DNA from 2 places in the Clostridium sp. JN-1 genome. Region 2 is predicted to be linked to the other one. Evidence: a T-box and tRNA genes for the amino acid it is inferred to sense, from the RefSeq annotation. Region 2 holds a T-box; the other holds one or more tRNA genes.
What was found. The T-box of region 2 lies ahead of tyrS (tyrosine--tRNA ligase). A T-box ahead of a tRNA ligase gene usually reads a tRNA of that ligase, here a tRNA-Tyr.
Positions count from the first base shown of each region.

Region 1 (15,395 bases), 720 kb from region 2:
TAAAATGTTAAGCACTAATTTTGTTGTTTTAGGTTTTTGACCCAATATCCGCTGAAAATAAGCTATCTTGATTTCATCTATAATGTCAACAGCTAAATCTGGATTACATTTATCAAGAAATTTTTTTGAATAATTTCTTCGCAGATTTTCAAGAACTAGTCGTTCATCTTTTGCCTTTTTATAAGTGCAGTTTTCTAAACCTATCCAAGTTAATTCTTCTAGCAATGCATGATTAGTATCTTTTTTAAGGTAATTGAAAAAACTTTTTAGAAGTGAATAATCATAATATTTATGAACAGCTCCGATAATATAATTTAAGTAAAGATCAGCCTTTCCATCTTCATCATATACCTTGATTTCTGAATCAAATGAGTAATCAGATGAAGCGTTCCATATAATATTATCAGCTTTTTTTATTTCCTTGTTTTCTTCTTGCATAGTCAATCTATAAAAATTTCACCTCTTTTCACATTTTTGGGTATCCTGAGACTAATAACATCTTCTATAAGCTCTCTTTCAAAGTTATCAAAAGATTTATTTGTAATGCCCATCTTGAGTGCTCTAGATGCTTCAAGACCCTTATCTATAAGATGAATGGAAGAAATGAGACCTCTTAGATCCACGGATTTCGTGGAAATCTCCGAATTTTCACTTTTGTCTTGAAGATCCTGAAATAGTCCTGCAAATTGTTTAATATATTTATTATTCATATTAGGAAATTCTCGTTTAAGTAACTTCATAAGATTCTCGGAAGAAATAGTTGGCATTTCAATAACCATAAAACGTGAAACCAAAGCTTCATTAACTTCTCTTGTACCTGCATATCCATAATTCATCGTAGCAATAAATCTAGTTGCATTTTCTAGAGGAATCTTATCATAACCAGGTATATCAATAATTCTTCGAAAATCTAATGCAGCATGAAGAAGTGCAATAGATTCATTCCTTGCCATATTAATTTCATCAAGGACTCCAAAACCTCCTAGTACTGCACATTCATAAATAGGACCATGCCTCCAAACAACTTGTCCGTTTTTAAATGTATCAGAACCAATAAGAGATGAAAAATCTGTGTTAACGTGAAAGGAAATATCCCAGCTTGGTCTTTGAAACGCAGCTGCTAGGTTTTCTGCAAAAACGTTTTTTCCACTTGCTTTAGGACCAACAAGGAGAAGGTTTTCACCACAGAGAAGAGCTGTAATTGCTTCCTCCCAAATTTCTTTTCCGTAATAATTATATTTAGGTTTTGGTATTCTATATCTTATATCGGGATTCACATTATAAAAATTTTGATAACGTTCTATTTCAGTAATTAGATTTTCACTAATTCCCTCTTTTCTTAAAAAATCTAACATATTAACGCCTCCAACACTTCCGCAGCTGCTTTAATTTAATATATAAATATATATACGTTTGAACATCTATTTACATATTATGCTATACATTGGTTTCCGTCAATATAACTTAATACTTTATTATTACTTTTAATTAATAAAAACCCTCGTTAATTCTATAAAAAATTTTTAAAGAATCTTATGAGAGTTTTTAGTACTTTTAATAAATTATAAAAAAAATAAAAGCCCCGTGAAATGTTGATTTCACAAGGCTCTTGGTGCGGATAACAGGACTTGAACCTGCATGAAGTTTCCCTCACTAGAACCTGAATCTAGCGCGTCTGCCAATTCCGCCATATCCGCATGAACGATATTATTATATCACAATCTATATTATCATTGCAAAATAAATTTATGTCTTTACTTCTTAATATTTGTTAAGTTATAGATATTTTACCGAAACATTTAAAGTTAATATATATTACAAATGCTATAATAGTCAGCTTTAAGACATATTTATCCAAAATGCAACTAAATTTGAACTTATTTTAACAATATATCGCTAGGTCAGAATTGTTAGAAAATATTTAATTTAACAATTTTGATTATATTGTTGAAATTTGTTGATAACATATGCTATACTATAATCGTGCCGTAAGGAAACATTAATATAATTCCCCAAGTTTTAATTAAACATATAACATATCCCCATGATTAAACCCTATTTTACCGGATAAAAATCCGGTAATTTTGTTTTTTGTATAAATTTATGTAATTTATATAAAAAACAAGACCAGATTTTGAACTCTGGTCTTGTTTTTTATATTTTAATATTAAAATTCTACCTTTTCTTTCAAGAATCCTTTAATTTCATCTATTTTTATTCTAAACTGTTCCATAGTATCTCTATCTCTAACTGTTACTGTATTATCCTCTAATGTATCAAAGTCTACTGTTATACAATAAGGAGTTCCTGCTTCATCTTCTCTTCTATATCTTTTACCTATACTTCCTGCTTCATCATAGTCAACACTAAAATCACGTCTAAGTTGATCATAAATTTCTGAAGCTTTTTCAGATAACTTCTTAGTAAGAGGAAGTACTGCTGCTTTAAATGGAGCTATAGCTGGATGCAGGTGTAATACTGTTCTTGTATCTCCATTTTCTAACTCTTCTTCATTATAAGCATCTACTAAAAATGCAAGAACAATTCTATCAGCTCCAACTGATGGCTCTATACAATATGGTATATATCTTTCATTAGTAACTGGATCAAGATAAGTCATATCTTTTCCAGAATGCTCTTGATGCTGCCTTAAATCATAATCAGTTCTATCTGCAACTCCCCATAATTCTCCCCAGCCAAATGGGAACAGATACTCAATGTCAGAAGTTGCTTTACTATAGTGAGATAATTCTTCTTTTTTATGATCTCTAAATCTTATATTTTTTTCATCTATTCCAAGCCTTAGTAAGAAATTCCAAGTATGCTTTTTCCAGTAATCATGCCATTCTAAATCTGTTCCTGGTTTGCAGAAAAACTCTAATTCCATTTGTTCAAATTCCCTAGTTCTAAAAGTAAAGTTTCCTGGAGTTATCTCATTTCTAAAAGATTTTCCTATCTGAGCTATACCAAATGGGATTTTCTTTCTTGTTGTTCTTTGAACATTCTTAAAATTTACAAATATGCCTTGTGCAGTTTCAGGTCTTAAAAATGTCTCGGATTTAGAATCTTCCGTTACACCTTGAAAAGTTTTAAACATAAGATTAAATTGCCTTATATCTGTAAAATTGTGTTTACCACAACTAGGACAGTTGATATTATTATCATCGATATACTTTTTTAATTTTTCATTACTCCAGCCATCTGCACTAGCCTCTTCTATTCCACTTTCAGTCATGTGTTTTTCTACTAGTTTATCTGCTCTAAATCTTGATTTGCATTCCTTACAATCCATAAGTGGATCTGAAAAGTTTCCAACATGGCCTGATGCAACCCATACTTCTTTATTCATTAAAATAGCAGCATCTATTCCAACATTATATTTGCTTTCATGAACAAACTTCTGCCACCATGCCTTTTTTACATTATTTTTTAGTTCAACTCCCATAGGACCATAATCCCATGTATTTGCAAGACCTCCATATATATCTGACCCAGGGTATACAAAACCTCTACTTTTACATAAGGCTACTACTTTATCCATACTTTTTTCATTTTTCATTACTAATACCTCCTTAAATTATATAAAAAAAAGAACCTAATCTTAAGGGACGAAAGCTTTTTCCGCGGTTCCACCCTTTTTGACATAAGTCCTACTCTCTTCTTATCATTCAAAAGCTCCATTCACAATAAGGCCCTAATTGTTTCCACCACCCACAATTTCTCTTTAAAGACATTATAGTTACTTTTCTTTATCATTATGAAATATTTAATTATATCTATTGTAACATTATTTTTATAATTGTCAATCAAAATTATTCAAAAAAAAATAAAATTGGCTCCGCGAAAAGGATTCGAACCTTCAACCCTTCGGTTAACAGCCGAATGCTCCACCGTTGAGCTATCGCGGAACAATTTAATTTACATATATTATTATATCATGTATTTTTAAAAATGCAATATTTTTTACATATTTTTTTGCTTTTATTATAATTTTAAATAACTTGTAATAAAATTAATATAATAGTCTCAAAAAAGTTATCATATTATCAATTTGCATATTAGTCTCCATTAATGACTTTCTATTAATTTTATCATAAAATAATATTCCTAGGTTAATGCAATCTTATGTAAAAATAAAGCCCAGCAGAATTAACACCGCTAGGCTTAAAAATTATCTCTTATAGTATTTTTTCCTAAGCTCATTTTGTTCTAACTTTCTCTTTTCAACATCTTCTTTTAAGTAAATTCCTTTTTTTATTGCTACAAGTTTACTCTGCCTATTCATATCAGAAAGTCTTTGCTTACTTATACCTAAATATTTAGCAACTTCGCTCGAATCCATAGTATTATCTTTAATTAATTTTATTAACTCCCCTCTATCCATAATTTACTCCTTATCTTGCTTTTTTAATAATTTATTTTTTTCATCTTCTAATTTATTTTTTTCCATCTTAAGTATTATAAGTCTGCCCCCAAGAACAATAATCACTACAACACAAGTTATTAAAAAATAATTTAATATTTTCATATTACCGTGGTATAATGATAAGTAAATAAAATATTGTGGAGAGGAAAGTTATTTCCCTTTCCTCAGCTTTTTAATTTCTAGCTTTAGTTTTTCAATTTCTAATTTCGTCTTTCTACTGGTTAATTGAATTTGACGAATTGTTAGTATTGAAATTACTAAAGCTATTAATTTACTTATCCATATCACTTCTTCACCTCCTGCTTATAACTATATTATATTAAACCTACGTAAAAGGTTAATAGGTATAGCTAATTTTATTGTTATTAATGCTATTTAACACTAGATGTTATATTCATTAAATTTAATCACAATAAAAGCACCTACTATTTTTTTACTTAGTAGATGCTTAGATTTTTTCTTTTATAACTTTATACTAACAAAATAATTTTAAGTTTAAAAAGACACTCTATTTAAAGAGTGCCTTTGCTACAGCAGGGATTTACTGTAGTGCTGCTGTTTATCCAAACTTCTATACTACTATAATAACATATGTTACACGTAAATGTTACTGAAAAAGCAACTATTTTCCTGATAAATCTTAATATTTTATAAATAAGGCACCTAGTATTAACTAATATGTAAATTATCCTATATCAATTTTTTTAGGTCGGGAATAGGCCAAAATTTTTGATTTCAAATAAATATAGCAGCCTTAAAAAAGACTGCTAATTTGCACAGTTAGTGCATTTATAAGTCATTTGACCTGGTCTTTGACCCCACACTCGCCTGCTGGAACTTTCGCTACCCAACTTTAGTCTCTCACTACTAATTCTCTCGCCCCTAGGCGGCAGGACTTACATCTAAACCGCACCATGCTCATTAAATATTTTATTTAACTTACGTGGATCGCTTCGCCTGCGACTGGCATCGACTTTCAACCACAAAACTGACTCACAAATAAAATTATACTCTACTTTTTGCTGCAGTCAATATCTTAATTTTTCTAGCACCATTTTTCTTTAATTCTTCTGCACAATAATATGCTGTTGCACCGGTAGTTATAACATCATCAACTATTAAAATATTCTTGCCATTTATATTGTATCCACTTATATATTTAAAACTATTTTTCATATTCATCCATCTTTGTTTTCCATTAAGTCCTATTTGATCTTTCGTAGATTTTACTTTTTTTAAGCAGTCAATTACAGGTATATCAAGTTTATCGGAAATCACTTTTGAGAGATATGCACTTTGATTATAGCCTCTATTTCTTAAAGAACTTTTTGTCATAGGAACATACGTTATATAATCAAAATCTATATGGTTAATGTTTATAGTATTTACCATATATTTTGCTAAAAGTCTGCCGGCCTCAAAGTTACTTTTATACTTTAGTCCAATTATAAGTTCCATTATAGTTTTTGAATAATAAGCTGCACTATAAGCATTGTACTCTTTGCCAAACTCTCCTATATAAAAACCACTTTTACAAAACTTAATATTTTCTTTACAATTGGAACATATAACTTCATCGTCGTATAATTCTGATTTACATATTATACATTTTTGATCTGATGTATATATTACTGACAGTATACATTCTTTTATAAACTTTAAATTTTTAATAATCCTTCTTCCCATGCTTCTTTATTAAAATTTCTCATTATATCCTTGGCTTTTTCCATATCATAAGTTTCCTTATTTGCCAAAAATATAACCTCTCCCTCCAAGTTTTTTCTATTTCTATTTGCGCCTGCACAAATATACACTAATTTTTTATAATCAAATTTAGGACTATCTGCAAAGTAAACCATAGTATCTACATTTTGAATATTATAATTAAATATATCAAAGCTGTCTGTTATACATACTCCATTTTTCAGCTTTTTAAAATTACTTATAACTTTATCACTGTGTATTTTATGTACACATGTTACGTTTTGAGTCATATTACTGCAATATCTATTTATATAACTGTATATTTCATCTATGTTATGATCATTAGGTACGCATATTATAACTTTTCTATCTGATTTAATAGAACACTGTAAATAATCATATATGACAAATGGTATATCCTGACTTATGTCAATTCTCGTAAGTATAGTTCTAGGTTCAATTAGAGGCTTTTTATCATCCCTTATTGGAAGAATAATCTCTTCTCCCATTTCGAGTATATTTTCTATAGAATAAATTATAAATTTAGCATTTTCATTTGACAGCTTATCTAATAAATGAAATATTTTACGCTTATTATACAGCGGAAATGCACTTAAGTTATCATATATCACTAAGTCATAATTTTCACATAAATTTTCGGCATTTTTAAAATCACATACTTTTAGTAACTTATTTCTAGTTTTTACATTTAAGTATGGTTTTACGCTTCTAACTATATTTAGATTGTCAGACTTTTCATCTGTTATATATACTACTCTTTTTCCATTAAATAAGTGAAATAATATAACATTTATAAATACATCAGTTGAATTATACGGTGGAGATATTACATTTAGAATTTTTTGATTTCCAGTACTCCAATTTAATATATCTTGACTTATCTTACTTTTCTGTTTACTCAGCTTTAACTTCTGGTATGTCAGCATTTAACCCACTCTCCATTATATCCATTATTCTGTATTTTAATAATGAATACCTCTCAAAACTTTTATCATTATTTATCATAAATTTTAAAGCCTTCAAGTCTCCAACTAATACAACCATCTGTTTTGCCCTAGTTATAGCAGTATATAATAAATTTCTATTCATAAGTAAAGGTGGTCCCATAAATATAGGCATAATACCAACTGGGAATTCACTCCCTTGACTTTTGTGTATAGTTATAGCATAAGCAAGTTCTAATTCGTCCAAATACAAATTATCATATACTACTCTTTTTTCATTGTCGAATATCACAGTTAGAGTATTTTTATCATTATCTATGTCTTCTATATACCCAACATCTCCATTGAATACTCCGAGTCCTTCATTTTCGCCATCTCCTGATATTCTAACCCATTTTAATGAATAATTATTTTTAATTTGCATAACTTTATCGCCTACTCTAAAAATACTATCTCTAAATTCCTTTTCTTTTTTCTCCTTACTTTTAACATTTAGTATTTCTTGAAGTTTGGTATTTAAATTATTAATTCCCAATACGCCTTTTCTCATAGGTGATAGTATTTGAATATGCCTCATCTTATCCCAATTCTTATTAAATTTAGGAAGTCTTTTGTCTATAAGCTGCACTAACGTATCTAATATATTTTCAGGATTATTACATCTTATAAAATAAAAATCTTTCCCCTTTTTATTTAAAATTGGCATTTCTCCATTATTAATCTTATGTGCATTTACAATAATCAAACTTTCACGTGACTGCCTAAAAATTTCTTTAAGTCTAACAATTTTTACGCATTTGCTTTGTATTAAATCTCTAAGGACGTTACCTGGTCCAACCGACGGAAGCTGGTCAGCATCGCCAACTATTATAAGCCTAGTACCTACTGAAATTGCTTTTAACAAATTACTCATAAGCATCACATCTATCATTGATGCTTCATCTATTATTAGTACATCGCACTCAAGAGGTGCTCCCTCACCGCGTGAATACAATATATTATCTTGCCCTTCACTTATACCCATTTCAAGCAGCCTGTGAATAGTCTTAGCCTCTCTTCCAGTAGCTTCAGTCATTCTCTTTGCAGCTCTTCCAGTTGGAGCAGCCATAAATACCTTATAGTTAATTTCTTCAAATATTTGAGTTATCGCATTTATGATTGTAGTTTTTCCTGTACCAGGTCCTCCTGTAATTATTTCAATTCCATTTTTAAAAGCTCCATTTATAGCTTCTTTTTGTGAATCGGCAAATTTAACATTATTATTCTCTTCAAACTTTTCTATTTCCTTATTTACATCAATTTTAATGTCTTCATACTTCGAAAGTGATAACTGAAGTATCTTTCTTGTAATATTCATTTCACAATAATAGTAAGGGAGAGTAAATACACAAATCTTACTATTAACATTCTCCAGTTTTATCTTTCCGCTTGCAGAACTATCATATATATTTTCTTCAATTTCTTTTCTAGACACACCTAGAGATTCGATGGCTCTATTTATTAGAAGATCAAAAGGCATATACGTATTGCCTAATCCGCAAAAGTTATTTACTATATATTTTATACCGCTTTGTATTCTAAAAGGAGAATTCAATTGTATACCAGCATTTCTTGCTATTTTGTCAGCCGTTTTAAATCCTATACCAGATATTTCTTCAGTTAATACATAAGGATTTTCTTTAATAACTTTTATAGAATCATTTCCAAACTTTTTGTGTATCTTTACACATTGATTTGCTGTGATCCCATATGTTTGAAAAAAAATCATAAGACTTCTTATTTCATTTTGTTTTGAGTAAGAATTACATATCAATTGTATCTTTTTTTCTCCTATTCCTTCTATCTCTCGAAGCCTTGTTATATCATTATCTAAAATTTCTAAAGTTTTTTCTCCAAACTTTTCAACAATTTTTCTAGCAGTTACAGGTCCTATTCCAGATATTACTCCAGATGCAAGATATCTTTCTATACCTGCTGTAGAATCTGGAACAATTTCTTCACACGAAGATACCTTGAATTGTTTTCCGAAGTGCGGATGAGTAGTCCACTCACCTTCTAACTTTAAATTTTCGCCCTCTGTAATATATGGTATACATCCAACTATTGTGATACATTGACGCTTAAATTTTTCTTTAAATCGTGCAACTACATATCCATCACTATCACTTTGAAAAAGTATACTGTCAATGTTTCCTTGTAATTCTTGCATACAATCTCTCCTAAATATGTTATTTTATTTATCAATAATTATATCATTAAATCATATAAAAATAGAATATATACTATCAAAAAAAAGATTTAGCATGATAAATCTTATAATCACACTAAATCCTTAATAAACTTCAAAATTAACTTTAGATATATTTCTTTATTTCTTGAACCTTATCTAGTCTTTCCCAAGGCAAGTCTATATCAGTTCTTCCAAAATGTCCATAAGCAGCAATCTGTTTGTAAATCGGTCTTCTTAAATCTAATTCCTTTATTATAGCTGCAGGTCTTAGATCAAATACCTTTTTAACTATTTCTACAATCTTATCCTCTGATATCTTTGATGTTCCAAAAGTATCAACTGTTATAGAAACTGGCTGTGCAACACCTATAGCATATGCAAGTTGTATTTCTAATTTATCAGCAGCTCCAGCTGCAACTAAATTTTTAGATACCCATCTTGCAGCATAAGCAGCAGATCTATCAACCTTCGTTGGATCTTTTCCTGAAAAAGCACCGCCGCCGTGTCTTCCACATCCACCATAGGTATCAACTATTATCTTTCTACCTGTAAGTCCTGAATCTCCTTGAGGACCTCCAACTACAAATCTTCCAGTTGGATTTATAAAATACTTAGTATTTTCATCTAAAAGTTCAGGTGAAATAACTGGTTTTATTACATGTTCTATAATGTCATTTTCTATTTGATCGTGCGTTGTATCAGAATCATGTTGAGTTGACACAACCACAGTATCTATTCTAACCGGTTTGTTATCATCATATTCAACAGTAACTTGCGTTTTCCCATCAGGTCTTAAATAATCTAAAGTTCCATCCTTTCTAACTTTAGCTAATCTTCTTGCAAGTTTATGAGCTAAAGAAATAGGCATGGGCATATATTCTGGAGTTTCATTCGTAGCAAATCCAAACATCATTCCTTGATCTCCAGCACCTATAGCTTCAGTTTTATCCATTTCACCTTTTTTTGATTCTAGTGCTTCATCTACACCAAGTGCTATATCTGATGATTGTTCATGGATTGATGTTATAACCGAACAAGTAGAACAATCAAATCCAAACTTTGCTCTAGTATATCCTATTTCCTTTACAGTTTCTCTAACTATCTTAGGAATATCTATGTAACAATTAGTAGATATCTCTCCCATTACTAGAATCATTCCTGTAGTTGTAGCCGTTTCACAAGCTACTCTACCATTAGGATCTTTCTCCAATATAGCATCCAGAATAGCATCTGAAATTTGATCGCACATTTTATCTGGATGTCCTTCTGTAACTGATTCAGATGTGAACAATCTTCTCATAAATTTACCCCTCCAATTTCATAAAATAAAAACCTCTTCAATAAGAAGAGGTTAAATTACTTAACAACTCTCTTATCTTGCAGGTTAATTTATACTGCAGGAATTGGCACCTTAGCTCACAGCTGGTTGCCGGGTTTCATCGGGCCCTTTCCCTCCACCTCTCTTGATAAGAGTTTAAATATTAAATTAATTACAAATTTAGTAGATTTAAACATATAGTTATATAAAAATAAAACACGTAAAAGTGTTTTTATGGTGGAGGAAGATGGATTCGAACCATCGAAGTCGAATGACAACAGATTTACAGTCTGCCCCCTTTGGCCGCTCGGGAATTCCTCCATATTATTAATTAATAAAATCATTTTACATAAATTCATACTTTAAGTAAACTAATTACTTAAATACTACTAACATTTAATTTAAATGGTGGGCACAACAGGGCTCGAACCTGTGACCCTCTGCTTGTAAGGCAGATGCTCTCCCAGCTGAGCTATGCGCCCATAATTTATGGTGGAGGAAGATGGATTCGAACCATCGAAGTCGAATGACAACAGATTTACAGTCTGCCCCCTTTGGCCGCTCGGGAATTCCTCCGTATTTGGTGCTGGCAGAAGGCCTCGAACCCTCGACCTACTGATTACAAGTCAGTTGCTCTACCAACTGAGCTATGCCAGCATAAAAACCATTTAAATTATTAAGTTGTACTAACGCCAACATCAAATAGTATACATTGTTGTGATTCTAAATTCAACTGTATGCTTTAGTGATTATATAATATTACATGGATTTTTCTTCACATTACAATATATTTCTTTACTTTACGCATGTGTTTACTTTTAACTTATAAACTTGTCATATATAGTTTTAATTTTTTGATAATCATCGTTAGATAGCCTCTGTTTCAATAATTTAAGAGCTTTTTCAATATCTTGGGTTTTACCACTTTTAAGCCAACTTTTGACCTTTTCACAATCGACTGCAGGTAACTTATTAGCCATGCTATTTAACTTTTCCATGTCTGCAGCAGTTAAACTTTTTTCTGGATTAGAATTAGATATTTTAGAAATGGATTTATTTTCTTCTTCACTTTTGGGCAATTTATTTATACTTTTCGAAGTATCATTTTTAACAACTTCGCTGCTGTCACTAAAGAACGCTCTCTTATCATCTTTAAATTTTTCACCTATTTCATCTAATTTACCTTTTTTATAGTCACTATTTATATTCGTAAAGCATATATCACTAAAGAGATATGAAAACTTTTTTATATTATTATCGTTATTATTATTTTGATGCTTGTTTTGTTTATTATTAAAGACACTTATCTTATTACTTATAAAATTATCATTAATGTTTACTTTATGAACATATCTTATTATAAAGACAGATATAATGGTACATAAAATTATGATAAATGATAAGATTTTCTTATTCATTCTTATTCCTCCCAATTATATCTCGTGCAGCGTATGCTGCACTATATTACTCATCATTTACTCATTATTGTCAAGTATGTATTTTTTATTCTTGAACTTTAATATTTAAATAGTTTAAGTCATATAAATAATTTAGGGATTATCTTTATAAGGTGCATACTTGTCCCATCAGGAGGTGATTTTTTTGAACAAGGTAAAATCTAATTATAAAAATCCACTATGTTATTATAATATAGCTTATTTTTTAAAAGATTATATTAATAGGAATTCTATAATAATGTGTATTGGAACTGATAAGTGCATAGGAGATTGTTTAGGTCCATTAGTTGGAACATTATTAAAATTCAATGGTTTCCCTTTGCCAGTATATGGTACCATAGAAAAACCAATACATGCTTTAAATATTGATAAAAAATTAGAAGAGATTAAATCTCTTCATCCATACAATAATATAATTGGAATTGATGCCTGTCTTGGAGATGAAACAAATATAGGTGAAATTCAGGCACGTGATTATCCTATTCATCCTGGAAAAGGGGTTGGCAAATCCTTACCAGAAGTTGGCGAAACATCAATTATAGGTATAGTAGGATCTAATAATACTGAAGAAATGTTTAACAATAACAATATACGATTAAACTTAGTATTTAATATTGCTAAAGCTATATGCCACTCCATTGTTCATTCATATTATCTTTACGACAATCCTAAATCCGCAATATAAAAAAGTAAAATTCTTACACAGAATTTTACTTTTTTTTAATCTATTAAAGTTATATCATCACCTATAAATGTAACTTCCATTTTATCTAAATACTCCAGCACCTTTCCTGTTCCTAAAGCAACACAAGACACTGCATCTTCAGCTACTTGTACTGGTACTTTAGTACTTTCTTGTATTAGATCACTTAAACCGCTTAGTAAAGATCCCCCTCCTGTCATAATAATTCCTTTATCAGCTATGTCTGCTGCAAGTTCTGGAGGAGTTCTTTCTAATACAGCATGAGTAGTTTCTGATATAGCATTAACTGTATCCTTTAAGGCTTCTCTCATTTCTTCTGATGATACAACCACATTTTTGGGAAGACCTGTAATCAAGTTTCTTCCTCTTATCTCCATAGTTACTTTTTCTCTTTTAAATGCAGACCCTATGTTTATTTTTAAATTTTCTGCAGTTCTCTCTCCAATCATTAGATTATACTTTTTCCTTATAAATTTAATGATAGCTTCATCAAATTTATCTCCAGCAATTTTTATAGATGACCTGACTACTATGCCACCTAAAGAGATAACTGCTATATCTGTAGTACCGCCTCCAATATCTATAACTACACTTCCACTTGGCTTCGTTATATCTAATCCAGCTCCAATAGCTGCTGCCAGCGGTTCTTCAATTAAAAATACTTTTTTAGCTCCTGCATTCTTAGCTGCATCAATAACAGCCCTTTTTTCAATTCCTGTAGCTTCACAAGGAATACAAACAACTACTCTTGGTGAAGACATTTTCTTTGCTCCACAGGCTTTTGAAATAAAATATTTTAACATTTTTTCTGTTATATCATAGTCAGATATGACTCCATCTCTTAATGGACGAATTGCAACAATATTTCCAGGAGTTCTTCCTATCATCTGCCATGCTTCTTCTCCAACAGCCAGTACTCTATTTTTGCTTCTGTCTATAGCAACTACTGAAGGTTCTTTTAATATTATTCCCTTTCCTTTAGTATAAACTAGCACTGTAGCTGTACCCAAATCTATACCCATATCTGTTCCCATACTAAAAAACATTCCTCTTTTCACTCCCACTCTAAGACGATATTTTATATTAATAAAAAATTGTCTAACTTATTACAATCTATTAAATATAATTATAATAGGAATGTTTTTAACCTTCAATAGCCTTATACTTCATTTTTGTTGCTTTTCCGCCTCTTATATGCCTTTCTGCTTTATTATAGTCTAAAATAGACTTAGCTTCTTTCGCAATTTGTGGATTTATTTTAGGCAACCTCTCAGTCATATCTTTGTGTATAGTACTTTTACTTACTCCAAAAACTTTGGCCGTTTTTCTTATTGTAGCTTTTGAGCCTATAATATACTTAGCAACTTCTAAAACTCTTTCTTCAATGTAATCTTTCAAAGATGCTACCTCCTTAACCTTCTATATTTATAAATATGCTCTTTTGAATTCTTAAATTCATCTTATAATCCATTTTGAGCTTAATTTGCATGACATAGATGAATTTCATTAAATTTAATTTTAGTTCATAGGAGTTAACCTATGAACTAAAGTTGATGTATAAAACATTTCATTAATATTTAATATATTTACCTGGATCAACAAAATTATCTCCATTTAAAACTGCAAAGTGTAAGTGATCACCATACTTTTCATAAGCTGATCTAAGTGTAGTTTTTCCAACTGCCCCTATAATTGTACCTGCAGTTACATTTTGACCTTCAGTAACCTTGACTCTAGAATCTAAATTTGAATAAACAGTTTTTAATCCATTTTGATGATTGATTATAACTTCTACTCCATCCTGGCTAGCAGTATTTATTTCTTCTACCTTACCATCCACAGCAGTCATTACTGGTGTGCCCAAATCACACTTTATGTCATATCCTAAATTTGGTCTGTAACTTGCAGTAGAATCCCAATACACAGGATTTTCTGAGTAACCTCTTGCTAGTGTTCCACTTACTGGTTTTGTAAAAGAAGTTTTAACTGATTTAGAAACACTTTGGGAATTATCTTTAGGTGATCCATTTTGTGGTTTAGCAGCTTTTTTAACTTGAAGAGCATTATCATAATTCAATGAAGATTTTCCTTCAGAATTAGCTGCTTGGCTGGATAACTTGTCGTTATTCGAAACACTACTCTGTTGAACGGCTGAACTATTTGAATGTTTATTATCTTTAACAGTTACAACTGCTACTACAGCAACTACACACAGGCATACAAATAATATTACATAAAAGCCCTCCTTTTTTAAGAAATTTACTACTTTACTTGAAAAATTTTTATCCATACAAACACCTCCTATTTGTAGTTTGTCCAGGGATTGCTAATTAATACATATTTTATATAATTTTTTTTATGTTTTTTTGCCCTATTTTTTGACAAAAAAAATAAAACCCTAAGGTTTTATCTCCTGAATCTGACTTATACTTACTCCTGTATAATAATGTGTTAATATTTGTTTGTAGTCTTTACCACTTTGGGCCATAACATTTGCTCCAGATTGACTCATTCCAACATCATGTCCGTATCCTGTACAAGTTATTTGAATAAAATTATTCTCAAATGATATAATAAAATTAGCTGAATTAA
Region 1 is NZ_CP033465.1:204,116-219,510, reverse strand. Features, by position in the region: gene EBB51_RS01095 (hypothetical protein) at 1-444, opposite strand, end outside; gene EBB51_RS01090 (MoxR family ATPase) at 441-1,355, opposite strand; tRNA gene EBB51_RS01085 (tRNA-Leu) at 1,611-1,697, opposite strand; gene EBB51_RS01080 (glycine--tRNA ligase) at 2,168-3,559, opposite strand; tRNA gene EBB51_RS01075 (tRNA-Asn) at 3,834-3,908, opposite strand; gene EBB51_RS01070 (DNA-binding protein) at 4,172-4,384, opposite strand; gene EBB51_RS01065 (ComF family protein) at 5,432-6,112, opposite strand; gene EBB51_RS01060 (hypothetical protein) at 6,085-7,077, opposite strand; gene EBB51_RS01055 (ATP-dependent RecD-like DNA helicase) at 7,046-9,304, opposite strand; gene metK (methionine adenosyltransferase) at 9,450-10,625, opposite strand; SAM riboswitch class I at 10,695-10,798, opposite strand; tRNA gene EBB51_RS01045 (tRNA-Tyr) at 10,879-10,964, opposite strand; tRNA gene EBB51_RS01040 (tRNA-Val) at 11,050-11,125, opposite strand; tRNA gene EBB51_RS01035 (tRNA-Tyr) at 11,134-11,219, opposite strand; tRNA gene EBB51_RS01030 (tRNA-Thr) at 11,225-11,300, opposite strand; gene EBB51_RS01025 (hypothetical protein) at 11,462-12,061, opposite strand; gene yyaC (spore protease YyaC) at 12,246-12,785, shown strand; gene EBB51_RS01015 (rod shape-determining protein) at 12,821-13,849, opposite strand; gene spoIIID (sporulation transcriptional regulator SpoIIID) at 13,947-14,201, opposite strand; gene EBB51_RS01005 (M23 family metallopeptidase) at 14,374-15,093, opposite strand; gene spoIID (stage II sporulation protein D) at 15,202-15,395, opposite strand, start outside.
Region 1: it encodes a tRNA-Tyr, which carries the amino acid that the T-box ahead of tyrS (tyrosine--tRNA ligase) is inferred to sense. The anticodon was not compared.

Region 2 (15,395 bases):
GAATTTGCTCCTTGTTTTGTAGTACTTCCAACTTCCTCATTGTCAAAGCAAACCATAACATTTGTGCTGTTCTTTGCAGTACTATTGCAAATTGACTTTATACCAGAGTATACCATGCTTAAATCATCCAATCTACCAGAAGATATAAATTCATTATTTGCACCTAACATGGTTCCTTTTTCAAATTCATATAAAAACAAATCAAAATCTAGTATGTCTTCCTGTGATACACATAATTCGTCACTTATGATTTTAGTTAAGTACCTTGAAGTTTCGAATTTTTCATTTACAAGGGATAGAAGGGGAAGTGTGTGTATTTGCTTATTTAGCTTAATCCCAAGGTTTATGTCTCTATTCATATGAATTGCTAAGTTAGGGATAATTAGCAGCGGTCTTTTTATATTTATTAATTTTATATCAGGAGAAAGTATGTTTTTACCTTTTAAAATAACTCTGCCTGCGATTGAAAGAGGTCTGTCCATCCATGTATTTAATATAGGTCCGCCGTATACTTCTGTATTCAATTTTACATAGGAATTTTCAACTTGTATATCTGCATTTGGTTTTATTTTAAAACCAGGTGAATCAGTATGAGCTCCTATTATTTTAAAACCATCATTTTCAAGTTCACCATTTCCAACAACAAAGGCAGTGAGTGCAGAATTATTTTTAACTACAAAGTATTTTCCGCCTTTTTCTATTTTCCATGAGTCTTCTTCTTTTAGTTCTGTAAACTTGAATTTTTTAAGAATAGATACTGCATTTTTAACTACATGGAATGCTGTAGGACTTTCATAAATATAATTTATAAGTTCATTTGCTTCACTAATTTCATAATCTGTCATAAGTTATCGTCTCCTTTTTAAATACAATACTAAGTTATATTATAGTATATAGTTCAAATTTTAGGAAATACAAAACATAATTTTAGTCAGCCAGAAAAAATAAACATATTGACAGGAAAATATTTTAAATTATATAATAGTAATATACGGTTAAAAGACGTTCATGTAATTTTAATTTGCATGTAATGGGAGCATATATAAATCTAAGGGTAATTTTAGTTAGGTTTTATATGCTCTTTTATGTTTTGCAAGTATTTATTGATAAAAATTATAAATAATATAAATGTGGGGAGGGATTGTATTTGAAAAAAGATATAAAAGATATACCCATGTTATTAATTGCAGCCTTTTTAGTTGCATTTGGGACTTATTTTTTTCTAAAACCTTGTAATATAGCAGCTGGAGGAGTAAGTGGAGCAGCTATAATTGTAAATAGTATTTTTCCTAGTATACCTATGGGAATGTTTATGCTGATTTGTGAGGTAATTCTTTTTACAGTGGGTGTTATAGTCATAGGACCAATTTTTGGAGGAAAGACGATATTTTGCAGTTTTTCTATATCAATAATTATATGGATAATGCAAAAAGTGTATCCAGCAGTAAAACCATTTAGCAGTGACACTCTAATGCAACTGATATTTGGAATATTAATATGTGGTGTTGGAATGGGTATTGTATTCAATAGAAATGCATCCACAGGGGGGACAGATATAATAGCTAAGATAATAAATAAATACACTAAAATAAGTATAGGCAAGTGTATACTTATTCCTGATATTATTATAGCATTTATTGCAGCTATTATATTTGGAATAGATAAGGGTATGTATGCAATTTTGGGAATAATTTTGAATGCTACAATTATTGATAGGGTTATTTTAAGTTTAAATACTTATAAGCATGTTGCTATAATAAGCTCAAAGGGTAAAGAAATAGAAAGATATATTATGGATGAACTTGATAGAAGTGCAACTATATATTATGCTAAGGGAGCTTATAAAAATAATGAAAATGAAGTCATAACAACTATACTTGATAGAAAACAGTTCCTTAAATTAAAGGAATATATATTGAAAGTAGATGATAAAGCATTTATTACTGTAAATGAAGTAAATGAAGTATTAGGAGAGGGATTTTCTAGTATAGTTTAATTTTAAACGTCTCGGAAAGTTTAAATTTGCCAAGCTTTGAGTCATAAGGCAGATCTAAGTTTAGATTGTTTAAACTTGTGATTATCTTAATAAATCCCAAAAGAGAACTATCTCAATAATTTCTAGAATTATTGAGGTAGTTCCTTACTATAGATTTTATAAATTTTAAATTTGGGGAAAGTGACATATGTCTATTGAATATTATATCCATAATATAATATTTAATACTAAATATTATATAAAAATTTAAAACATAAAATTTAAGATAATGGAAATAATAATGTTAGTTATATATTGATAACCTATTATTTAAGTGATATAATGTACCATATATTTAAAACTGCGATGAGAAGAAGTAGAAATCATAAAGTTTTCAACAGAAAGCTGCCGGTTGATGAGAGGAGCAGAAAACAGATTTTGAATACATCTCTGAGTGGCACACCGAAAGGATTTATATCCAAGTAGACTGCTGCCGGGTGCGACCGTTACATCGCTAGGGTATAAATACTTGTATCGTACCTGATGAGGTTTACACAGCGATGTGTAGATAAATTTTGAGGTGGTAACACGTGAGTAATGCTCCCGTCCTCTGCATAATGCAGTGGACAGGAGTTTTTTTTATTTGGATTTATAATAATAGAGAGGATGATAAAAATGAAAAGTGTTGAAGAACAGTTTAAGATTATTATGAAAGGTGTAAACCAGGTCGTGAGTGAAGAAAATTTAAAGCAAAAGCTGGAAAGGAGCGCAGCATCAGGCAGTCCTCTTACAGTTAAACTCGGACTTGATCCTTCTGCACCAGATATACATCTTGGTCATGCAGTTGTGCTTCGAAAAATTAAACAAATGCAGGATTTAGGACATCGTGCAGTAATTATAATTGGTGATTTTACTGGCAAAATTGGTGATCCTACAGGCAAAAGCAAAACTCGTAAGCAATTGACAACTGAGCAGGTACTTGAAAATGCTAGAACTTACGAAAAACAGATATTCAAAATACTTGATAGAGATAAGACGGAGGTTAGGTTTAACAGCGAGTGGCTGTCTAAGCTTAATTTTGAAGATATATTAAAACTTGCTGGAAAAGTTACCGTTGCAAGAATACTTGAAAGAGATGATTTTGAGAAAAGATATAAAAACAATGAACCTATAGGACTGCATGAATTTTTCTACCCATTAATGCAGGCATATGATTCTGTAGAGATAAAGGCAGATATTGAAATGGGCGGCACAGATCAAACCTTCAATGTTCTAATGGGCCGTACATTACAAAAGGATTATGGCCAGGAAAGTCAAATAGCTCTGTTTATGCCTTTACTTGAAGGTACAGATGGTGTTGAAAAAATGAGTAAAAGTTTGGGAAATTATATTGGAATATCTGAAGATGCTGTTTCAATTTACCAAAAGACAATGACTATTCCAGATAATCTTATTATTAAATACTTTGAACTTGCGACAGATATTCACCCAGATGAAGTTGAAGCAATTAAGTTAAAGCTTAATAATCCAGAAACAAACCCGCGTGACATTAAAATGCGCCTTGCAAAAGAAATAACAACTTTATACTGCGGCATAAGTGAAGCAGAATCTGCTGAAGAACATTTTAAAACTGTGTTCCAGAAAAATCTCATTCCAGATGATGTTTGTGAATTTATTCTGTCTGAGGACTGCTTTTCACCAAATGATGAAATAGACTTGATAAAGGTTATTACTAGAAGCGGAATTGCTAAAAGTAATAGTGAAGCTAGGCGCCTTATATCTCAAAATGCTGTAAAGGTAGATGGCGAAAAGTTTAATAATTTTGTAATGCAAAATCCAGGTAAAAGCTTTGTTATTCAAGTTGGAAAGGCAAATTTTATTAAAGTAAAGAGTGAATTATTTGAATAGAAAAATGCCGCATGATATTGACAAGAGTGGATTTTGGTAGTAATTTAATAGTTAAGAAGTCATATGACTGACGGACGTGGATAACCACATGGGAGTATGACAGAAAAGGCCGACCGTCTGGGCAGATAAGTCCGGATAGTCGGCTTTTTTGTATTATCTTTGAAAGGAGGGATTACTTAATTATTAATTTTTAGGTTAGATTTGTATATTAAGAAAAATGGCAGAGTAGATAATCGTGGGTTATGTGTCTGAGAAACGGGGAGTTGATCTCAGGACGGAAACATTTAACATATTTATAATATCTTATGTTGATGTTGCCATACAGTTATCGCATCCCGCTGCTGCATATTGGAGATATCTTCCTCTATGTGGCATGAAGTTTTGCCAATTTAAGGAGGAATTTTTTTATGATTAAAAATAGTATTGATTCAATTTTTACAACTGGATATTGGACTGCTGCAGCTGCAGAAGTTCATAAATTGAGATCACTTGTTTTTGCCGGCTTGACTATTGCGCTTGGCACTGTTTTAAGTTCAATTTACATTCCTGTAGGAATAAACCTTCGTATTTCATTTTCTTTTCTAGTGGTGGCTTTTGGTTCTATGATCTTTGGTCCCGTTGTAGGTCTGTTTACTGGATTGGCTTACGATTTGATTGGCTTCGTAATTTTGCCTTCTAATATTTTTTTCCCAGGTTATACTTTATCAACTATGCTTGAATTCTTTATTTATGGAATTTTTCTATATCACAGTCAAATTTCTGTTTTAAGGATTTTCGTCATGAAATTTCTAGTTAACTTTATTATACATGTAGGACTTGGCTCACTTTGGAGTGCAATTTTGTTTGGTAAGGGATATTATTATTTCTTTGTAAAGAGCTTAATTAAAAATACAATTATGCTTCCAATAGAGGTTATCATGTTAGTTGCACTGCTTCAAGTATTTCTTCACATCCTTGTACGTGAGGGCTTTATACCAAAGCAAAAAGGAAAGTATATACCAATTGTATAATAAAAACAGAATTTTCACCCCAGGGGTGTAAATTTTTCCATTGCCAGAGGACATAGGACAGAGAAGGTTGATTTTTCTCCGCTGTGCTCTAAAAAATCTTTAATTTAAAAGAAACCCTTATTCTTTTGTTCCTCAGGAGTACTCTTCTAAGTTAACAGGGATTTAGCACTTAAATTCCAGTAAAAATTCTATTTTTACTGGAATTGTATTTTTTTACGTTTAATTAAAGAGCTGGTAAGCTTGCAGACCGATAGGTCGTAAAAATAGATACACTCACCCTTTTACCTAAAAACTTTAATAAAAAATTTCCAGCTTATTTTGAAATTTTACCTTTATAAATAGTGGATTATTCCAATTATCTTCTATAGTAAATCTCTCATCCTTTTATGTCTTCAACAACATCTATTTGAAGCATATTATTCTTTCTAACTCTGTCAATTGTCCTCTGTCCTATGTCCTCTGTTTTTATATTATGAATTGCAATGTAACTTAATGGTTGAGATTTCTAACATATAGATGTATTTAATAACATTAATTAGCTATAATTATATCAGTACCGCTATTTTTTATAAAATCTATTGTGTTTTGTTCTTCAGGTGAAAAGTTTTTGAAACCGTCAATTATTATTTTAGATATATTGTTTGTATCACAAACTTTAATTAAAGAAGTTTGGTTTAATTTAGTATGATCTATCAGCAATATAATTTCTTTTGTATTTTCCATAGCTGCTTTCTTAGCTTCTATTTCAAAAGTATTCACATCTGTAAGTCCGTCTTTGAGTGACAAAGCTTTTCCTGATAAGAAGAGCTTATTTGTATTATATTGTTTTAAAAATTTATTGGTATCAGTACCTATTAAAGATAACGTTCCACATCTTAATATTCCACCAGCAAGAATAATATTTATATTTTTAATTGTATTAAAATAATTGCATATTCTAATACAATTTGTAACTATAGTTATTTTCTTATTTAATATGTAAGGACATAATGCACAGACAGTGGTTGAAGCATCTAGAAATATTATATCATCATCATTTATTAGTGTACTTGCATACTTAGCTATAGCTTTTTTTTCCTCTATACTTTGATTCATTCTTATATTTAAGCTATCATCTATTGGATCTATTTTGTTGATAGAGTTCAATATGGCACCATTTAACACTCTCTTTAATATGCCTTTTTTTTCTAAATAGTCCAAGTCTCTTCGTATAGTCATTTCTGATACATTTAAATCTTTGCTTAAGTCTTTTGTTTCTACTTTTTTGTTGTAATTTAAAATCTTTTTAATATATAATCTTCTTTCTTCTTGTGTCATGGTATAAAACCTCCTTAATTGAAGATAAAGATTAAATTAATATATTAAATATATCATAGTAATGTTATTTATGAAAGAATGTTATCTCAAATTATTATTTTCTTTGGATATAAAGAGAAATATTAAGTATATTATTTAAGATTTATAAAATTTAGTAGTTTTTAATACAATTTGATGATTGCAAGTTTGAACATATTGGTGTAATATTTAAACAAACATATGTTAAACATAAACATATACTTGTTTAAACAATCACTGTTCACAATATAAAACAAATGGAGGTTTTAAAAATGGGTGAGTATAAAGCGATGACAAATGACACTATTGGAGAATATTTAAAAAAAATAAATATATTTCCCGAGGATCATGAAGTTACGAGTAAAGAAGTAGGAGATGGAAATTTAAATCTTGTTTTTAGAGTGGAAGACATGGATAATAACAAAAAAGTTATAGTTAAACAAGCATTACCCTATTTGAAAGTTGCAGGGGAAGGTTGGAAATTAACTTTAGATAGAAATAGAATTGAAGCTGAGACATTAAAACTTCAAAATAAAGTATGTCCTAATAGTGTGCCAAAAGTATACTATCATAGTAATGAATATGCTTTAACTGTAATGGAAGACTTAGGGGATATGGAAGTTTTAAGAAAAGGTTTAATGGAAATGAAAATGTTTAATAAATTTCCAGAGCAAATAGGAAAATTCATGGCGAGAAATTTGTTTTTAACATCTGATATGGGAATGAGCCCAATGGAAAAGAAAAAAATTGTTGGAAAATTTATAAGCCCCGAACTTTGTGATATAACGGAAAGACTTGTTTTAAATGATCCTTATATGGATGCTGAATCAAACAATGTAAACGAATGTATAAAGGATTATGTAAAAAAAGTTTGGAATAATAAAAAAGTATGGTTTGAAGTTTCCAAATTGAAAAATATATTTATGACTAAGGCAGAAGCGCTGCTTCATGGAGACTTACATACAGGATCTATATTTATAAATGAAGATAAAAGCATTGTGTTTGACTGTGAATTTGCTTTTTATGGACCATATGGATATGATATAGGTTTGCTATTTGCAAATTTCATTTTAAATTATGTATCGTGGGAAGGTAGAAAAGATAAAAGTCAAAGTGAGATAAAGGAGTATAGGGAATATTTACTTAATTCAATTGTACAAATATGGAATGAGTTTTATAAGGAATTTGATTATCTGTGGGAAAATGAGTCAAAGGATATAATAACAAAAGTACCTAGTTATAAGGAATACTATATAAAAAATTTATTACATGAAACTATTGGATTTTGTTCTTGTGAAATTATGAGGAGAATTATTGGCATGGCTCATGTACCAGACTTAGATGAAATAGAAGATTTACAGGAAAGAGCTAAAGCACAAATATTAGGTTTAGAAATTGGCCAAGCAATACTTGTGGAAAGAAATAATGTGAATTCAATTGATGAATTTATTTTATTAGTTGAAAAATGTAAAAAAACATATAGGGAGGCAAAATAATGTCTGAATTATTAGCAATTCAATGGAATGATGAAAAGGAGGAGCTTGTGTTATTAGACCAAACCAAGCTTCCTAATTCTATAGAATATAAAACTTATGACTCAGTAGAAGGTGTGTACGATGCTATAAAAACCATGATAGTTAGAGGTGCACCGGCTATAGGAGTTACGGCAGGTTATGGATTATATTTTGGAATAAAGAATGCAACAGAAAGTTCTTTCAAAGAATTTTATGAAGAAGTAAAAGAAAAAGCTAGTTATTTAAATTCAAGCAGACCTACAGCTGTAAACCTTTCATGGGCATTAAAAAGAATGCTAAAGAAAATTGAAGAAGTAAAGGACAAGCCTATTGATGAAATAAAGAAGATATCAAAAATTGAAGCCAGAAACATTCACAGTGAGGATATAAAAATTTGCAGGACCATAGGAGAAAATTTGATTACCCTTCTAAAAGATGGGATGGGTATCTTGACCCACTGTAATGCAGGGCAGCTGGCAACATCCAAATATGGTACAGCTACAGCCCCTATGTACCTTGCAAAGGAAAAAGGGTGGCATCTTAAAGTATATTCGGATGAGACAAGACCTAGACTGCAGGGATCAACATTGACGGCACTTGAGCTTTATATGGCTGGAATAGATGTAACAACTATTACTGATAATATGGCAGCTGTAGTTATGGCACAGCATAAAATTGATGCAGTAATAGTAGGCTGTGACAGAATAGCTGCAAATGGTGATACTGCAAATAAAATAGGTACCTTTGGAGTCTCTATCTTAGCTAAATATTTTAATATACCGATGTATATAGCTGCACCTACTCCAAGCATTGATTTGAGTACTCCAAGTGGCAAAGATATACCTATAGAGGAAAGAGATCCTAAGGAAGTTACTTGCAGATTTGGGGTGTGGACAGCACCTAAGAACGTTAAAGTATATAATCCATCTTTTGATGTAACTCCACATGAAAATATAACTGCTATAGTCACAGAAAAGGGGATAGTATATCCTCCATTTGAGGAAAATTTGCGAAAGATAATAAAGTAAATTTATATGCTCTCTTTTAATATATCAAACTTATTCATAAAAGTATGTAAAAAGGGGGCATACAAAGTTAAATTTTAGAATGGAGGAACAAGATGGGTTATGTAGTAAAATATATACTGGATTTAGGAGCTGCAGTTTTTTTACCAATAGTAATGATTATAATAGCACTAGGAGTTAAAATGAAATTAAAAAAAGCCATAGTATGTGGTTTAACTCTTGGAATAGCCTTTACAGGCATGAACGTAGTACTGGAGTTTATGTTTAAATCTATTAGTCCTGCTGCAAATGCATTTGTAAGTAGCACAGGGATAAAATTGACTACAATGGACGTAGGATGGGCACCTGTTGCAGCTATAGCATGGGCATGGCCTTATGCATTAATAGTTTTTCCTATACAAATAGGTATAAATATATTAATGCTGGCATTTGGATGGACAAATTGTTTGAATGTGGATATGTGGAACGTATGGGGTAAAATATTAACAGCCACTATAGTTGCTGCATTAACTCACAGCGTACCTCTTGCCCTTATTGCAGCAGCAATTGAGGTAGTATTTGAATTAAAAAATGCAGATATAGTTCAAAAGTCAGTAGGTAGATTATCTAAGATGAACAATGTAACTTGTCCCCATGTTATGAATTTGCAGGGTGTAATTTTAGCACCGTTAAGTAGACTTTTAGATTTTATTCCTGGAATTAATAAAATAAATTTAGATTCAAATAAATTAAAAGAAAAGATAGGTATATTTGGCGAAAACAGTGTAATGGGATTTATAGTAGGAGTTTTAATTGCAAGTATTGGCGGGTGCAGTGTTAAGGTTATATTGCAAACAGGAGTAGAAATTGCTACAGCACTAGTACTTTTTCCTTTAGTAGCAAATCTTTTTCTTGAGTCACTTGGGCCAATAGCTGAGGCTGCAGGTGAATATATGAAAAAGAAATATAAAGGTAGAGAATTTTGCATAGGTATAGATTGGTCTGTACTTGGAGGAAGTTCGGAACTTTGGGTTACATGTATTTTGCTTGTTCCTGTTGAACTTATATTTGCCATAGTACTTGCTAAGTTTGGAATAAACAGTGTTTTACCATTAGCTTCAATTATAAATGTAGCAGCAACTGTGCCTGCACTAATAGTAACTGGTGGGAATCTAGTGAAGATGTTCATAATGGGTGTGATAACTACACCTATATATTTGGTAGTTTCTTCTCAATTTGCACCTATTCTTACAAATTTGGCTATAGCCCAAAAAACATTGACAGTTCCCAAGGGACAATTATTAACCTACTATGGAATAGAGGGACCAGAATTTAGATGGTGTATAGCACATGCAGCTAATATAGTAAATGGAGATGTAATTGGACTTGTATCATTTGTTTGTTTTGTAGGATTGTTTTTTTGGTATGCAAAATATATGAAGAAGATAGATAAGGAAATAGATATGAAAAAGGAAATTGAAGTAGAAAGGAGAAAGTATGATGCTTGAAGATATAAAAAAGAAATTAGTTTCAATTGCCAAAAAAGCAGATGATGAAGGTTTATGTAAACACAAATCCGGCAATTTTAGTATTAAAGATAAAAAAACAGGATATATAGTAATAACTCCTTCTGGTGTTGACAGAAAAGAATTATCTTATGAGGATATATGTGTAGTGGATTCAAAATTGAATGTAATAGAGAATAATAAAAATCGCAGACCAAGCAGTGAGTTATTAATGCACGTTTATGCATATAACTCAAGGCCGGATGTTACAGCTGTAGTACATACACATTCACGTTTTGCCACATCTTTTGCAGTATTAAAGAAAGAAATTCCACCAATTGTTTATGAAGCTATGTATTATGGAGGAACTGTTTATGTTGCGCCTTATGGCAGACCTGGTACTAGAGAACTTGCAGAATCAATAGTTGAACCTCTTAAAAAATCAGATGCATGTTTACTTGAAAGTCATGGAGTTATAACTGTAGGTGAAGATATAGATAGTACTTATCTTAAGGCAAAATATGTAGAGGAAATAGCTGAAATTTATTACAGGGTTTTATTGATTAATGGGTATAAGGAACCTAAAGCTTTACCTGTAGAGGAATTACAAAAGTGGAATTACCCATCATATATAAATTTTAAATAATAACTTATTTAGATATAAGGTTTCTAGTTTGCAACTTAACTTACACTCCAGAAAATATGTACAGCCTTTGACACTGTAAAAACTTTTAACAAGTTTTTAATGTGCCTTCAGGCTGTATATATTTCCCTGTGTATAAGTTGAGTTTGCAAATTAAAATAACTATACATTACTTTACTTTTAGCTATAAACTAAGTTTGGAACTAGAAACCTTATTGGAAAAGGGAGATAAATATGAAGGTTAATATACTAATAGAAAATACAAAGGGTTATTCAAAAGACCTGATTTGTGAACGAGGCTTGTCTATATACATAGAAGCAAATGATAAACGTATACTTTTTGATACAGGCAGAACCGGGAATTTTATAAAAAATGCAAATAAGATGGGAATAAATTTGCAGCAAATTGATGCTGTAATTCTTTCACATGGCCATGGTGACCATGGAGGGGGACTTTTATCATTTTTACAAATAAATGATAAAGCAAAAGTTTATTGCAAAAGAGGAGTGGAACGGGATTTCTATTTTCGCACCATGTTATTTAGCAAAAGTGTTAGAATCAATAAAATGGTGTTTAACAAATATTTATACAGAATTAATTATATCGATAAATTTATAGAAATAATGGATAACGTATATATTATTACTGATATAGAGAAGCGATATAAAATTCCTAAAGGAAACAAATATTTATTTGTTAGAGATGGAAATAAAATAATTAGAGATAAGTTTGACCATGAATTAATTATGGTTATTAAGGAGAAAAATGAGTTAACTATTTTTACAGGCTGTTCCCATAATGGTACAGCTAATATGATTGAAACGGTAAGAAAGAGATTTCCAAACTTAAAAATTAAAGCAATAATAGGGGGTTTTCATTTAGTTAGGATTCCTTTAATAAAATTCTTAAATCCATCTCAAGAAGAAATTGATGTACTCATAAAAAAGATATTGGATGAAAATATAGAAAAAGTTTATACAGGACATTGTACCGGAGAAAAGGCATTTAAAAAATTGGAAAGTGTCTTAGGAAATAAAATTTCACATATTAGGACTGGAATGGAATTAAATATTTAACAAGGCGCCTGAAACTTTAAGCTTGCTTGAAATTTCAGACACCTTTAAGCATCAATATTACTATTCGGTACCGTTTGTTAAGTTCCTTAACTTAAACTAAGTTCATTCCTACTTTAACTGCTTTTTGGTTCAAGTCAACAAACTTTTCTTTAACATTATCTTTAATTATCTTTTTCCAATCTATTTCCTCAAGTCCCATCAATTTAATAATGGTTCCGAGCAATATTACGTTCATAACCTTTGGACTTCCAAGTTTTTCAGCTTGATTTGCAGCATCTATAACCTTTGTTACAGCACTTTTGTTAAGTTCTTCTATAATTTCTTTAGGATAATCTACTTTTCCGGAAACAACTGGCATAGGTTCTATTTCATAATCGTTAACTACAATCTTTCCACCTTTTTTCAAATACTTAAGCCATCTTAATGCCTCCATTTTTTCAAAAGCTACAATTATATCAGCTTCGCCCATTTCAATAACTGGAGATTCAACCTTATCTCCATATCTAACGTCAGTTGATACTGATCCTCCTCTTTGAGACATTCCATGGATTTCACTCATTTTAACATCATAACCTGCCTCAACAAGACCTGCTGTCAAAAGTTTGCTAGCAAGTATGGTTCCTTGTCCACCTACGCCTACTAAAAGAATGCTTTTTACCATATTATCTTTCCACCTTTCCAATTGCTTTTACTGGACAAACTTGAAGACATACCTCGCAGCCTACACATGAACTTGAATTAATTTTAGCTTTCTTGGCTGTCTTGTCAAAAGATAAAGATGGACATCCTGTTTTGATACAAGATCTACATCCAATACACTTTTCATCATTAATTTCACATTTACTCTTAAAAGCATCAGTAAATCTTTCCTTATCATGATCTGATAGCTTTTTTAGTGCACAAGGCCATTTTGTAATAATTACTGAGGGTTCATCAAGGTTAAGTGCCCAATCTAATGAATCATTTACCTGTTTAAGATTATTTGGATTTACTGTGGTGACATTCTTAATACCAAATGCCCTGGCAACCTTTTCAATATCTGTTTCGAATGTTTCTTCTTCCTGCAGTGTATAACCTGTTCCTGGATTTTGCTGGTGACCCGTCATACCGGTAGTACGGTTATCTAATATTACATTTACTGTGTTGCTTTTATTATATGTTACTTCTAAAAGTGAAGTCATACCGCTGTGAAAGAATGTTGAATCTCCTAAAACAGATACAACTCTCATCTTATTATCTTTTTTCATGTTGAAAACCTTTTGCGCTCCATGTCCAGCACTTATACTTGCCCCCATACATATAGCTGTATCCATAGCGTTATATGGATAATCATAAGCCAAAGTATAGCATCCGATATCTCCACATACCATTATATTTTTCCTTTTTCCAAGTTCATAGAAGAATCCCCTGTGAGGACATCCTGCACATAATGATGGTGGTCTTGGAACTACTTTACTTTTGTCAAAGGAACTAGTTTCCTTAGTTTTTCCATATACAACTTTTCTAATAACATCTGGAGTCATTTCTCCAAAAGCAGGGAAAAGCTCTTTGCCAAGGCAGTTAAAACCTAAAAGTTTAACTCGTTCTTCAATATATGGATCATTTTCCTCTATAACATATAGTTTATCTATTTTCTCAGCAAATTCTTTAATCTTTTGATCAGGAAGCGGATTAGTAAATCCTAATTTTAGATATGAAGCTGAATCCCCAAACACTTCTTTAGCATAACTAAAAGAAATGCCTGAAGCAATTACTCCAATTTTAGTATCATTCCATTCAATATAATTCAAGTTAGTTTTATTAGAAAAATCCAGGAGCTTTTTTATTCTTTCTTCTAGCGATGCTCTGCGTTTTTTTGCATTAGCTGGAACAGTTAAATACTTTTCAGGGTTCTTAGAATACTCCTTAATTTCAACTTCTTTTCTGTCATTATATTCAACTAATCCTTTAGAATGAGCAACTCTTGTAGTCGTTCTTATTAAAGCAGGAATATCAAATTTTTCACTTACTTCAAAAGCCATTTTTATCATGTCTTTTGCTTCTTGGCTGTTTGTTGGCTCAAACATTGCAACTTTAGCAGCTTTTGCATAATTACGATTATCCTGTTCTGTTTGGGATGAAAATTGACCTGGATCATCTGCAGTTATTACAACCATACCACCATTAACACCTGTATAGGCAGAAGTAAACAGAGGATCTGCTGCTACATTAAGACCTACTAATTTCATTGCTGCTAAAGATCTTGCACCGGCAATAGAAGCACCTATAGCTGCTTCTAAAGCAACTTTTTCATTTGGTGCCCATTCTGCAGCAATGTCTTTTTTATAGGCTGCAATATTTTCTAATATTTCTGTACTTGGTGTACCTGGATATGCTGAAGCAAATCTTAATCCTGCTTCCCATGCCCCGCGGGCAATTGCCTCATTTCCTGTTAATAATTTTTTCATGATTTCACTCCTATCTATAAATATATTACTTAACTCTGCTGATGCAGATAAAGCTAAATCTTTTGGAAATAATTATATAATACTATTTTTAACTTCTACATTGGGAGTGATAACTCCTACTTTTTTATCAATATATGTTATAATTTAAAAGTTAAAATTATTCATATGCTAATAATATGGAATGACAATAAATATACATATTAATGCTGTTACAGGGGAGGTTTATTATGGAAAAGTATTTTTCGATAGGAGAGATATCTAAACTATCTAACTTGTCTGTTCAAACCTTAAGACATTATGATAAATTAGGACTTTTAAAACCAAGTTTGGTTAAGAATAATGGATACAGGTATTATTCTCTAGAACAATTTTACAAGTTAGATTTTATAATATTTTATAGAAAGTTGGGACTATCTCTTTTAGAAATAAAAGAAATTATATCAAACAAAATTAGTATAGAAGATGCACTTGGATTCTTACAAAATCAAGAATATGAAATAGATAGACAGATTAAGGAGCTCAAAAAGCGAAGGAACTTAATTCAAAAGAAAGGACAGCACATAAAATCTATGCTTAAGAAACCCTTGGGGAAAGTATTTTTAAATGAAAAACCTAAAAAGAAGATTGCTAAGGTAAATATGGCGAATAAAGATTTAGAAGATGCAGAAATAAGTTTTAGAAAAGTCTTGAATACACTTTCTAAGTTAAATGACCTTTTGACTTTGGAAGTTATATATGAAACAAGCTATGAAGAGTTTAACAAAAAAAGAGGGCCAAAATGCAATATTTATCTTGATATTACGGATAACGATATAGAAAAAAATGAAAACATTAAGATTTGTGAACTTCAAAAAGGATTATATGCATCTATCCTTTATATTGATTACTATAGTAATTACAAAAAATATGTAAAACAACTTTTTAAATTTATTGAGGATGAAAATTTAAAGGTTGAAGGATCTTTGTATGAAAGCTAT
Region 2 is NZ_CP033465.1:925,277-940,671, forward strand. Features, by position in the region: gene EBB51_RS04570 (M18 family aminopeptidase) at 1-845, opposite strand, end outside; gene EBB51_RS04575 (YitT family protein) at 1,148-1,996, shown strand; T-box leader at 2,330-2,589, shown strand; gene tyrS (tyrosine--tRNA ligase) at 2,651-3,883, shown strand; ZMP/ZTP riboswitch at 3,937-4,013, shown strand; THF riboswitch at 4,103-4,226, shown strand; gene EBB51_RS04590 (folate family ECF transporter S component) at 4,291-4,893, shown strand; gene EBB51_RS04595 (DeoR/GlpR family DNA-binding transcription regulator) at 5,425-6,210, opposite strand; gene mtnK (S-methyl-5-thioribose kinase) at 6,501-7,724, shown strand; gene mtnA (S-methyl-5-thioribose-1-phosphate isomerase) at 7,724-8,770, shown strand; gene EBB51_RS04610 (PTS transporter subunit IIC) at 8,863-10,254, shown strand; gene EBB51_RS04615 (class II aldolase/adducin family protein) at 10,247-10,897, shown strand; gene EBB51_RS04620 (MBL fold metallo-hydrolase) at 11,129-11,971, shown strand; gene EBB51_RS04625 (indolepyruvate oxidoreductase subunit beta) at 12,063-12,632, opposite strand; gene iorA (indolepyruvate ferredoxin oxidoreductase subunit alpha) at 12,634-14,418, opposite strand; gene EBB51_RS04635 (MerR family transcriptional regulator) at 14,646-15,395, shown strand, end outside.